DNA from 4 places in the Rahnella aceris genome. Region 4 is predicted to be linked to each of the others. Evidence: predicted binding sites of a transcription regulator. Region 4 holds the regulator's gene; each other region holds the start of a gene.
What was found. Region 4 encodes PurR, which represses purine synthesis genes. Its sites were predicted from a motif close to CANGCAAACGTTTGCNTG; they were not measured.
Positions count from the first base shown of each region.

Region 1 (3,173 bases), 820 kb from region 4:
CACCACGACGCAGACGTTCCTGCGTGCGCGTTTCGTCTTCCACCTGTAAATTCAGGCGGATAGGGGAATCAACCAGCACTGATTTCAGCGCCGGTAACAGCCAGGTTGCCAGACTGTCGGCGTTGACCGCCAGTGAAAGCAGCAGAGGTGTATCATTGCTTTCATTGTTGCTGTCACTGCCAAGCCACTCTTCTTCCAGTAATTCCACCTGATGTAACAAGGCCAGTAATTTCTGTCCCTGTTCAGTCGGCCGGGGTGGAACGGTACGAACCAGCAGCGGCTGGCCAAACAAATTTTCCAGTTGCTTAATGCGCTGAGAGACGGCCGATTGTGTGATGCAAAGCTTCTGCGCTGCGCGCTCAAAACCGCGCTCACGGATCACCGCGTCCAGTGCCTGCAGCGTTCTATAGTCCGGGCGTTTCATCGGAGTTCTGTCCCTTAGATTTAATTTTATCCGAACACTATGCCACAGATTGTCAGGATTTGTGGTGAGGAAAATCTTTGTGTTTGCAGCACAATTGCACTTAATAAGTGTGATCTGGCTGCGGTGTTGTTTATCCAAATTGCCGGGACATGCTTTATAATCACCGGCACTCTTCGTTCCACCGAACTATTCACGCCACTTACGTGTTATCAGACAGAGAAGCCATTATGACGCAGGAAGAATTGAAAAAAGCAGTCGGCTGGGCCGCACTGGATTACGTCACGCCGGGCACCATTGTCGGTGTCGGTACCGGATCCACCGCCGCACATTTCATTGATGCACTGGGTTCCATCAAAGGCCAGATTGAAGGTGCGGTTTCAAGCTCCGATGCCTCTACCGCAAAACTGAAGAGTCTGGGTATTCATGTTTTCGACAGCAATGAAGTGGATTCGCTGGATGTGTATGTCGATGGCGCGGATGAAATCAACGGCTCGATGCAGATGATCAAAGGGGGTGGCGCTGCGCTGACCCGCGAAAAAATCATTGCCGCGATTGCCAAAAAATTCATCTGTATCGTGGATGCTTCCAAGCAGGTTGATGTGCTGGGTAAATTCCCGCTGCCGGTGGAAGTGATCCCAATGGCGCGCTCTTATGTTGCGCGTGAACTGGTTAAACTCGGCGGCCTGCCGGAATACCGCCAGAATGTGCTGACAGACAATGGCAACGTGATCCTTGATGTGCATAACCTGAACATTCTTGATGCCGTCGCGATGGAAAATAAGATCAACAGTATTGCCGGTGTTGTGACTGTCGGCCTGTTCGCCAACCGGGGTGCTGACGTGGCGCTGGTCGGGACTTCTGAAGGTGTCAAAACCGTCAAACTGAAGTAATCAGAATATAAGCAGAAGATCTGGCTGCTTTAGGGCAAGGCAGCCAGCCTAAGCCTCGTCATTGCGCTGTCATAACGCAATGTTATGAAGATGATAATTTTCTGACTGAATCATCTTTTCTTCAAAGGCTTTAATTTGGTGACTTATGTCACATTTCTGTATTTCTCCTCCTGAACGTCTGGCACAGTAAAATTGAACCAGCATGAAATGCTAAAAACCGGCAGGCGTGCTGAGCCTTCTGCTGGGGGGCAGGCAATCGTTTGTATTGATGATGGCGGATTTTTTGTTATGTTGACTGTGAGCAGTCATCTTGCAGTTCGAATTCAGCCAGAAAAATATAGGGTCGGGAAATGGCAAAAGTATCACTTGAGAAAGACAAGATTAAATTTTTGTTAGTGGAAGGCGTCCACCAAAGTGCGGTTGATACACTCCGTGCCGCGGGTTACACCAATATTGAATTTCACAAAGGTGCTTTAGACACGCAATCGCTGAAAGAATCGATCCGTGATGCGCACTTTGTTGGACTCCGATCGCGTACTCAGCTGACTGAAGAAGTGTTCCAGGCAGCAGAAAAACTGGTGGCTGTTGGGTGTTTCTGTATCGGCACCAATCAGGTAGATCTGAAAGCTGCGACCCGTCGCGGTATTCCGGTCTTTAACGCACCCTTCTCCAACACCCGTTCGGTTGCCGAAATGGTGCTGGGCGAAATGCTGCTGATGATGCGTGGCATTCCTGAAGCTAACGCCAAGGCGCACCGTGGTGTCTGGAACAAATTAGCCGTCGGCTCGTTCGAAGCGCGCGGCAAGCGTCTGGGCATTATCGGTTACGGCCACATTGGTACGCAACTGGGGATCCTGGCGGAAAGCCTGGGGATGCGCGTCTTCTATTATGACATCGAAAGCAAACTGCCTTTGGGCAACGCGCAGCCGATTGCCACACTGGAAGAATTGCTCAATACCAGCGACGTGGTCACGCTGCATGTGCCGGAAACAGCCGGAACCAAAGACATGATCTCCGAGTTGCAACTGGCGCAGATGAAGCCGGGCGCGTTGTTAATCAACGCCTCACGCGGTACGGTCATCGACATTCCTGCTCTGTGCAATGCGCTGCGTAACAAACATCTTTCCGGTGCGGCTATCGACGTCTTCCCGGAAGAACCGGCGACTAACAGTGACCCGTTCAATTCTCCGCTGTGTGAATTTGACAACGTGCTGCTGACGCCGCATATCGGCGGTTCAACGATGGAAGCGCAGGAAGGTATCGGCCTCGAAGTGGCAGGCAAACTGGCGAAATACTCTGACAACGGTTCTACACTGTCAGCGGTCAACTTCCCGGAAGCGTCTCTGCCAGCGCACACCGAGAAAGCCAGCCGTCTGCTGCATATCCACGAAAATCGTCCGGGTGTGCTGACCAGCATCAACCAGATTTTTGCGGAACAGGGTATCAACATTGCTGCGCAGTACCTGCAAACCAGCCCAGAAATCGGTTATGTGGTGATTGATGCGGAAACGGATATCAATACGCTGACTACCGCGCTGCAACTGATGAAGGCGATTCCGGGAACCATTCGTGCCCGTTTGCTTTACTGATAAGCCTTTCTGAAACAGACAAAATACCAACCGCCGAAAGGCGGTTTTTTGTTTTATGGCATCAGGGCGTTAAAAAATGTCTGCAGAGGGAATAAAGGGGGGATCAAAACGTCAGAAGTAAAAGGACAGGGTAATCAGACCGCAGAGGATCATTGATGAAAAAGTGATTTCGAACAGGTAGCGGCGCAGCATCATCTGTCAGTACCTCAGGGCAGAAAACGGAGAAAAAAACACCCGGCGAACCGGGTGTTAAATTTTTCAGTCTTGATA
Region 1 is NZ_JAADJV010000001.1:2,710,909-2,714,081, reverse strand. It holds gene GW591_RS12445 (LysR family transcriptional regulator ArgP) at 1-424, opposite strand, end outside; gene rpiA (ribose-5-phosphate isomerase RpiA) at 652-1,314, shown strand; gene serA (phosphoglycerate dehydrogenase) at 1,665-2,903, shown strand; gene ydgU (small membrane protein YdgU) at 3,015-3,095, opposite strand.
Region 1: a site for PurR is predicted at 1,564-1,581, ahead of serA (phosphoglycerate dehydrogenase). Genes of this name have one in related genera too.

Region 2 (3,173 bases), 1.2 Mb from region 4:
AAGCGCAATATTCTTGCAGTGGTAATCCCTGCTCTGTTAGTTGCTGGTGCAGCTAATGCAGCTGAGATCTATAACAAAGATGGCAACAAACTGGATCTGTACGGTAAAGTTGACGCACGTCACACCTTCTCTGACAATGCTGGCGACGATGGCGACCAGACCTATGTCCGTTTCGGCTTCAAAGGCGAAACTCAAATTACTGACCAACTGACCGGTTACGGCCAGTGGGAATACAACGTTCAGGCTAACCATGCAGAAAGTGCTGGCGATGAAGGCAACAAAACTCGTCTGGGCTTCGCAGGTCTGAAATTTGGTGATGCAGGTTCTTTCGACTACGGTCGTAACTACGGCGTAATCTACGACGTAATGTCCTACACCGACCAATTGCCAATCTATGGCGATGACACCATGTACCAGAACAACGACAACTTCATGGTTGGTCGTGCTAACGGTGTGGCAACTTACCGTAACAGCAACTTCTTCGGTCTGGTTGATGGCCTGAGCTTCGCTGTACAGTACCAGGGCAAAAACGACGAAGGTCGTGATGGTCGTGGCGCAGTTGATTCCAATGGTGACGGCTGGGGTACTTCTGCCGCTTACGCTATCGGCAACTCAGGTGTTAGCATTACTGGTGCTTACTTCTCTTCTAACCGTACTGTTACTCAGAAACAAGACGGCACTGGCGACAAAGCTGACGCATACGCATTCGGCGCTAAATACGACGCTAACAACCTGTACCTGGCAACCTTCTACGGTGAATCACGTAACACCACCGATTACGGTAACCCGGATGCAATTGCTAACAAAACTCAGAACTTCGAAGTTGTTGCTCAGTACCAGTTCGATTTCGGTCTGCGCCCATCTATCGCATACCTGCAGTCTAAAGGTAAGAGCCTGAACGGTTTCACCAACAACGGTTCTACCTACGCTGGCGGCGATGCTGACCTGGTTAAATATGTAGAAGTTGGTACTTACTACTACTTCAACAAAAACATGTCTACCTATGTTGACTACAAAATCAACCTGCTGGACGACAACAGCTACACCAAAGCAGCGGGTCGCAGCACTGACGACATCGTGGGTGTTGGTCTGCAATACCAGTTCTAATATCACTTAACGATGCGCTTACGGGCGCATCAAAGTGGATATCAAGGCAGAGCTTCGGCTCTGCCTTTTGCATTTCTGAGTCTTGAAAAGACCGCTTTTCCACCCTCGCCTATAAAATATTTTAATCTCCCACGCCTTCTCACAACTCTGTTTTCTTTTTGCCGCAAACGGTTGGCAAAAGGGGGCGCTGGCGTTACCCTGATGACCTCTTTCGTAATATCAGGCTATGGAATTTTCCGACATGTTTGAAAAAATCACTGCAGCACCTGCTGACCCTATCCTGGGTCTTACCGATCTTTTCCGCGCTGACGACCGCTCTAATAAAATCAATCTGGGGATTGGTGTTTATAAAGACGAAACAGGTAAAACGCCGGTTCTGGCCAGCGTGAAAAAAGCCGAACAGTTCCTGTTGGAAAATGAAACCACTAAAACCTATCTGAGTATCGACGGGTTGCCTGATTTTGCCCGTTGTACACAGGAACTGCTGTTTGGCAAAGACAGCACGGTTATTGCTGATAAACGGGCACGCACCGCACAGACTCCGGGCGGCACCGGCGCTTTGCGTATCGCAGCGGATTTCATCGCTACACAAACCAGCGCCAGACGCGTGTGGGTCAGTAATCCGAGCTGGCCGAACCATAAAGGTGTGTTCTCTGCTTCCGGTCTGGAAGTTGTGGAATACAATTACTATGACGCTGCAAATCACAGCCTTGATTTCGATGGCATGCTGAAAAGCCTGAGCGAAGCGAAAGCAGGCGACGTGGTGCTGTTCCATGGCTGCTGTCACAATCCAACCGGTATCGATCCTACAGAAGAACAATGGGCACAGCTGGCAGAATTGTCGGTGAGCAACGGCTGGTTACCGTTGTTCGACTTCGCCTATCAGGGCTTTGCAAAAGGTCTGGAAGAAGATGCGGCGGGTCTGCGCCTGTTCGTGGCAAAACATAAGGAATTGCTGGTCGCCAGTTCTTACTCGAAGAACTTCGGCTTATACAATGAACGCGTAGGTGCTTGTACGTTAGTCGCAGCCGATGAAGAAACTGCCGGTCGCGCTTTCAGCCAAATGAAATCGGTTATCCGTGCAAACTACTCCAACCCGCCGTCACACGGTGCTGCGGTTGTAGCCACCATACTGGGTAACGAAGCTTTGCGCACGCTGTGGGAGCAGGAACTAAGCGATATGCGCCTGCGTATCCATCGTATGCGCCAGCTATTCGTCAGCACCTTGCAGGAAAAAGGCGCTCAACAGGATTTCAGCTTTATTATTAACCAGAACGGGATGTTCTCTTTCAGCGGCCTGACCAAAGATCAGGTATTGCGTTTACGTGATGAATTCGGCGTGTACGCGGTGAACTCCGGCCGTATCAACGTTGCCGGCATCACGCTCGAAAATATGGCACCGCTGTGTGAAGCCATCGTCGCCGTACTGTAAAAGATAAGCAGTGTTGCTCAATTAAAAAAGCCCGTCAGGTATCCTGACGGGCTTTTTGTTTTTTGCTGATAAACAGCAAACGTAATTACCAGACCGGCATTTCATCCTGCAGGAACGGGTTCGTTTTACGCTCATAACCAAAGTCTGACATCGGGCCATGACCGGGAATAAAGACCATGTCATCGCCGAGCGGTAATAATTTCGTTTTGATGGAATGAATCAGCGCCTGATGGTCACCACGCGGGAAATCACTGCGGCCTACGCCACCCTTGAAAATCACATCACCAGAAACGGCAATTCGCGCTTTATCATTGATGAAGACAATATGCCCCGGCGTATGGCCTGGACAATGCAACACGGATAAGATTTCTTCACCAACACTCACTGAATCCCCTTCTTCCAGCCAGGTATCCGGCGTCAGCGGGTCACAATGGTCGAGGCCAAACATCTGGCTTTGGGTCGGTAACGCATCCAGCAGGAATTCATCTTCTTTTTGTGGTCCGATAACCGGTACCTGATAGTGCGCAGCCAGTTCTGCTGCGGCACCCACGTGATCAAGATGTCCGTGAGTCAGCAAAATTTGCGTAACCAATACACCTTTGGCAGAAACTTCCTGGATGATCCTGGCGGCTTC
Region 2 is NZ_JAADJV010000001.1:674,236-677,408, reverse strand. It holds gene ompC (porin OmpC) at 1-1,107, shown strand, start outside; gene GW591_RS03020 (amino acid aminotransferase) at 1,349-2,539, shown strand; gene GW591_RS03015 (MBL fold metallo-hydrolase) at 2,625-3,173, opposite strand, start outside.
Region 2: a site for PurR is predicted at 1,268-1,285, ahead of GW591_RS03020 (amino acid aminotransferase). Genes of this name have one in related genera too.

Region 3 (3,173 bases), 1.8 Mb from region 4:
TTGTGCCAGTTGCCATCAGCCCGACGGCCGTGGCAGCAAGGACGGTGGCCTGCCGTCGCTGATCAATAATACAGCGCTCGGGCACCTGAACAGCGACAACCTGGTGATGGCGATTCTGCATGGCGTGCAGCGCGGGCCGGAAAGCAAAGATGTCGCGATGCCAGCGTTTGAGCATTTACTGTCGGATACGCAGGTCGCTACGCTGAGCAATCAGTTGTTGCGGCAGTTTGGTAACGATCAGGCGAAAGTGACATCTGACCGCGTGAAAGAATTGCGTGCAGGTGGCAAACCTTCGCCGTTGCTTGAACTGGCGCACTGGGGCATGGGCATTGCGGGACTTGTGGTTATCCTGCTGATTGCGCTGTTCTTTGTACGTCGCCGACGTCGTCATTAATCTGTACTGAACAGCAATAAAAAAGGCTGACATTCTGTGTCAGCCTTTTCTTTTCGTGCAGGGATTAAAGGACTTTGTGCGGACCGAAACATTCGTAATGAATGTTGGCTTCGCTGATGTTCATCGCCAGCAGTTGTTTCGCTGCAAACTGCATAAAGCCGACCGGACCGCACAGGTAGAAATGCATCGCCGGATCGCTCAGCTGTGCGCTGACTTTGCTCAGATCCATCAGCCCTTCATACTGAAAATCTTCACCGGGTAAATCATTCGCCTGTGGCCGGTTATACCAGACATGGCTTTCCAGTTGCGGCAGGTTTTTCTGCGCGCTTGTCACTTCACCGGCAAATGCGTGCACGGCACCGTTTTCAGCCGCGTGCAGCCATTGTACCGGCGCATGATGTCCGCGTTCTGCCAGCGTATTGAGCATACCCAACATCGGCGTCTGACCAACACCTGCAGAAATCAGCGCCACCGGCGTGGTATCGCTGATATCCATAAAGAAATCACCGTGCGGGGCAGCAAGATGAATGATGTCGCCCGGCTGCGCAAAATTATGCAGGAAGTTGGATACGGCGCCTTGCCCTTCGCGTTTTACCGCGATGCGGTAGGTTTTGCCGTTCGGTGCATGGGTCAGGGAATACTGGCGGATTTCCTGATTTTCCAGTGAGGCATCGCGGATATATACCGCCAGATATTGCCCCGGCTGGAAGTCGGCCACCGGTTTACCGTCGACAGGTTCCAGCAGGAAAGAGGTAATCAGCTCACTCTGCGGTTGTTTTTCGGCGATGCGGAATTCACGCGTGCCGCGCCAGCCACCCGTTTTTTCTGCGCTGTCCTGATAAATCTCGGTTTCACGGTTAATAAACACATTCGCCAGCACGCCATAGGCTTTGCCCCATGCATCCAGCACTTCCTGACCCGGACTGAACATTTCATCCAGCGTTGCCAGCAGGTGAGCGCCGACAATATTGTATTGTTCAGGCTGGATGGTGAAGCTGGTGTGTTTTTGCGCGATGCGTTCCACTGCAGGCAGCAGCGCCGCCAGATTTTCAATATTAGCGGCATAAGCGCAGATGGCATCAAACAGCGCCTGACGCTGATCGCCGTTGCGCTGGTTGCTCATATTGAAGATGTCTTTCAGTTCGGGATTATGCGCAAACATACGGTCATAAAAGTGTGCGGTCAGTTTCGGACCGGTCGCAGCGAGCAAAGGAATAGTGGATTTAACGGTGGCGATAGTGGCTGAATCAAGCATGGTGAACACCTTGTCTGTGATGATTTTATTTAAACATGTATTTTAAATGCATCTTATATAAACCCACTATTTCTGTAAACACCCCCTAAAGGGGTAAGGGCTTTTCCCGACAGGGGCTGAGTCACAAAGCTGAAATTTGTACATGTTCAGGTGAATATTTATCCCTTGATTATGGACAGATGTTCGCAGATCAAAGCCTTGCTGTATCTGGAGCCAATCGTTTGCCTAAAAACCTCAAACTGACCCTATCCGAAGGCCGCTTAAACATTTACACTGTGGCGCAGAACCCGGAAGGGGCGTTTATTTTTAGTTTGTTGAGTCAGGAGATGCGGATGTTAAAGCGTGAAATGAACATTGCCGATTATGATGCTGAGCTGTGGGCAGCAATGGAAAAAGAAGTTGTTCGTCAGGAAGAACATATCGAGCTGATTGCGTCAGAAAACTATACCAGCCCGCGTGTCATGCAGGCTCAGGGTTCGCAACTGACCAACAAATATGCAGAAGGCTACCCGGGCAAACGTTATTACGGTGGCTGTGAGTACGTCGACATCGTTGAACAACTGGCTATCGACCGTGCAAAAGAATTGTTCGGTGCAGATTTTGCCAACGTTCAGCCGCACTCCGGCTCACAGGCAAACTTCGCGGTGTATACCGCACTGCTGCAACCGGGCGACACCATTCTGGGGATGAACCTTGGCCATGGCGGTCACCTGACGCACGGTTCACCGGTTAACCTTTCCGGTAAACTGTATAACGTGGTGCCTTATGGTATCGACGAAAGCGGCGACATCGATTACGAAGACGTGAAACGTCAGGCCGAACTGCACAAACCAAAAATGATCATCGGCGGCTTCTCTGCATTCTCCGGTATCGTTGACTGGGCAAAAATGCGTGAAATCGCCGACAGCGTTGGCGCTTACTTCTTCGTTGACATGGCACACGTTGCCGGTCTGATTGCTGCGGGCGTTTACCCGAACCCGGTTCCACACGCACACATCGTGACCACCACCACGCACAAAACGCTGGCTGGCCCACGCGGCGGTCTGATTCTGGCGAAAGGCGGCGACGAAGAGTTCTACAAAAAACTGAACTCTGCTGTCTTCCCGGGTGGTCAGGGCGGCCCGCTGATGCATGTGATTGCCGGTAAAGCGGTAGCACTGAAAGAAGCGATGGAACCTGAGTTCAAAGCTTACCAACAGCAGGTGGCTAAAAACGCACAGGCAATGGTGGCTGTGGTTCTGGAACGCGGCTACAAAGTGGTTTCCGGCGGCACGCACAACCACCTGTTCCTGATGGATCTGGTCGATAAAAATCTGACCGGTAAAGAAGCCGATGCCGCTCTGGGTCGCGCTAACATCACTGTGAACAAAAACAGCGTACCTAACGATCCGAAGAGCCCGTTTGTGACCTCTGGTGTGCGTATCGGTACCCCGGCTGTGACCCGTCGTGGTTTCAAAGAAGCTGAAGTGCGCGAACTGGCTGGCTGGATCTGTGACGTGCTGGACAACGTGAACGACGAAGCAA
Region 3 is NZ_JAADJV010000001.1:142,273-145,445, forward strand. It holds gene GW591_RS00730 (cytochrome c) at 1-394, shown strand, start outside; gene hmpA (NO-inducible flavohemoprotein) at 459-1,649, opposite strand; gene glyA (serine hydroxymethyltransferase) at 1,982-3,173, shown strand, end outside.
Region 3: a site for PurR is predicted at 1,860-1,877, ahead of glyA (serine hydroxymethyltransferase). Genes of this name have one in related genera too.

Region 4 (3,173 bases):
AACGGTCAACAACGATTGCCTGCCAGGTGACTGCGGCGGCACAAACGCCCATCGCCTGTAAGAAGCGCAGGGCCAGAAGGGCGCGTACATTCTCAACCCAGATAACGCCCAGACAACCGACCGCAAACAGTGTCAGACCAAGAAGCAATACCGGTTTACGGCCGATCCTGTCTGACAACGGCCCCCATAACAACTGACCGAGAGCAAATCCGCCGAGAAAAATGCTCAGACTTGCGCTGATCATCCCGGGGCTGGTCATCAGACTGGTTTGCATGGCGCTGAACGCAGGCAGATACATATCAGTGGCTAAAAAGCCCAGCATGCTCAGTCCCGCGAGATAGAGCATAAATCCAAAGGAGGGTTTCATTATCGTCTCATTAATTTATTTATTGCAGATGATGTGATGCAGATTACATACCGGAGGCGGAGTTTAACGCTTTGATAACAGGCTTGTGAAACGCTAATATTTGCACTCTGCTATCAAAAATATTGAAGGCTGAATTATGTGGTCAGAATACGCCCTTGAAGTGGTAGATGCCGTGGCAAGAACAGGTAGTTTTAGTGCGGCAGCGCAAGATTTGCACCGCGTACCTTCTGCTATCAGCTATACCGTCCGTCAGCTTGAGCAGTGGCTGGCCGTGCCGTTGTTTGAACGTCGCCATCGTGACGTGGTACTGACGCCTGCGGGAAAGGTTTTTGTCGATGAAGCGCGGATTCTGACAAAAAAAATGATAGCCACGCGCCGGCAGTGTCAGCAGGTGGCGAACGGCTGGCGCGGCGAATTACGTGTGGCGGTTGACCGGATTGTAAAACCCGCACGGACACGGCGTCTGGTGCTCGATTTCTACCGCCATTTTGCGGACACCGAACTCATTATTCACTCAGAAGTGTTTAATGGTGTCTGGGATGCGCTGGTTGACGGGCGGGCAGACGTGGCGATCGGTGCTACACGCGCGATACCGGTTGGCGGGGGCTTCAGTTTTCGTGACATGGGATTTATGGACTGGCATTGCGTCGTCAGCCCGCAACATCCGCTGGCTCAGTTATCCGGCGCGCTGAATGATGATGAGTTGCGGCCTTATCCTGCACTCTGTCTGGAAGACACCTCCCGGACATTGCCTAAGCGGGATACATGGACGCTTGATAACCAGCGGCGGCTGGTCGTGCCAGACTGGACCTGTGCGCTGGAATGCCTGACCGAAGGCTTATGCGTGGGTATGATGCCGGTTCATCGCGTCACGCCGTGGATAGAACAGAAAAAGTTGCAGGTGCTGACGCTGGAAAATACGTTTCCCGACAGCCCGTGTTGCCTGACGTGGGATCAAAGCAATCCGTCACCCTCGCTGGCCTGGTTGCTGGAATATATGGGCGATACAGAAACCATGAATCAGGAATGGCTGCGTGATTAGAAAAAAACGCCTGCATCTGCAGGCGTTCGATATCTGTTAACGGCGGTAATCGCGGTACGGACCATCGGCTACGGAACGGCGTTCGACCAGTTTCGGATGCACCTCAATGGTCTGAGACTCTTCACGCTTACTGACAATTCTGTCCAGCAACATGGTAAAGGCCATTTCACCCAGACGTTCTTTCGGCTGATGCACGGTTGTCAGCGCGGGGGAGAAGTAACGGGCGTTACGCACATTGTCGTAACCGATCACGGAAATATCCTGAGGAACGCGCAGGCCCAGTTCGTCTGCGGCACAGATTGCGCCCATTGCCATCACATCGCCACCACAGAATACGGCAGTCGGGCGGTGCTTCTGCATCAGAATTTTATGCATCGCCTGATAGCCCGATTCCGGCTCGAAATCGCCCTGAACCACCCATTCGTCACGCAGCGGAATATTGGCTTCAGTCAGTGCTTTCACAAAACCCTGGAAGCGGCCACCGCCGGTATTACGTGCCAGTTGGCCCGGGATCACCCCAATATCACGATGACCGCGTTCAATCAGATAACGCCCGGCCATGTAACCCCCTTCGAAAGCATTATCAATAATGCTGTCGGTGAAGTTCTTACGCGCTTCGCCCCAGTCCATGACCACCATTGGGATCGAACGGTGCTCCTCGAGCATATTGAGCAACTCATCAGGATATTCCGCGCACATCACCAGCAAGCCATCGACGCGTTTTTGCGCCAGCATTTGCAGGTAGGCTTGTTGTTTTTCCAGATTATTATGCGAGTTACACAAAATCAGCGTATAGCCTTTGGAGAAGCAGCTGTTTTCTACGGCTTCAATCACTTCGGCAAAATAGGGCGCTTCGCTGGAGGTGGCAAGCAGACCGATCGTTTTGGTGTTATTGACCTTCAGACTGCGGGCTACAGCACTCGGCGAGTAATGTAACTCTTTGATTGCAAGGAGAACCGCTTCTTTGGTTTCTTCGGCGACGAAACGTGTTTTATTGATGACGTGCGACACGGTTGTAGTGGAAACGCCAGCGCGCTTTGCGACATCTTTAATCGTTGCCATGTAAACAATGACTCCTGAACTCACGTGTTTCAGCACGTTAGCATTATGTTAATCGTTTGCTTGCGTGGATCTCACTGCTGGCTTCTAAAAGGGCAGTGAAATCGTTGGGTGGATTCTTCAGAATGAGGCGTGAAATGCTCTCGGGTGAAATCAACCGGCACACAGGCGTGTTAACCGACAATTTTCTCTTATAATGCAGGAAAGTGGAAGTAAAATTCTCAGGGATACATTGTCATTCAGCACAAGATTTTAAATGTTAATTATGCGAAAATGCGTTGGCACACAATTAGTGTGGCTTAAAAAATGCCACAATTTGATCCGAAAGGGGGGTTTGATGGACAGCAACCTGAAATTATCGTTGATCACCACGGTATGCGCTTTGCTTATGATTATCGCTTTCAGTTTCACTGCGGTGATGAACTGATTCAGTAAGTGATCCGCCATAAAAAAGGGCGATTCCTGTTACAGGAATCGCCCTTTTCAATTTTACGCAGTGGCCGTTACCGCCGATACTCTTCCCTGCAGAAACTCTTCGTTAAATGCTATTCAATGGCTGATTAGCGAAACTTCAGACTTAACGAATTGTTTATTATCGGATCGTTTTCGGCGTCATTACCCGGCGTGCACCCACATAATGATCTTGCCAGTAATCGTCGCCGAGAGAGGTGATTTTAATGTCTTCGCCCGTTCTTGGAGACTGAA
Region 4 is NZ_JAADJV010000001.1:1,893,086-1,896,258, reverse strand. It holds gene punC (purine nucleoside transporter PunC) at 1-367, opposite strand, end outside; gene punR (DNA-binding transcriptional activator PunR) at 504-1,409, shown strand; gene purR (HTH-type transcriptional repressor PurR) at 1,446-2,471, opposite strand; gene cydH (cytochrome bd-I oxidase subunit CydH) at 2,725-2,895, shown strand; gene GW591_RS08545 (C40 family peptidase) at 3,061-3,173, opposite strand, start outside.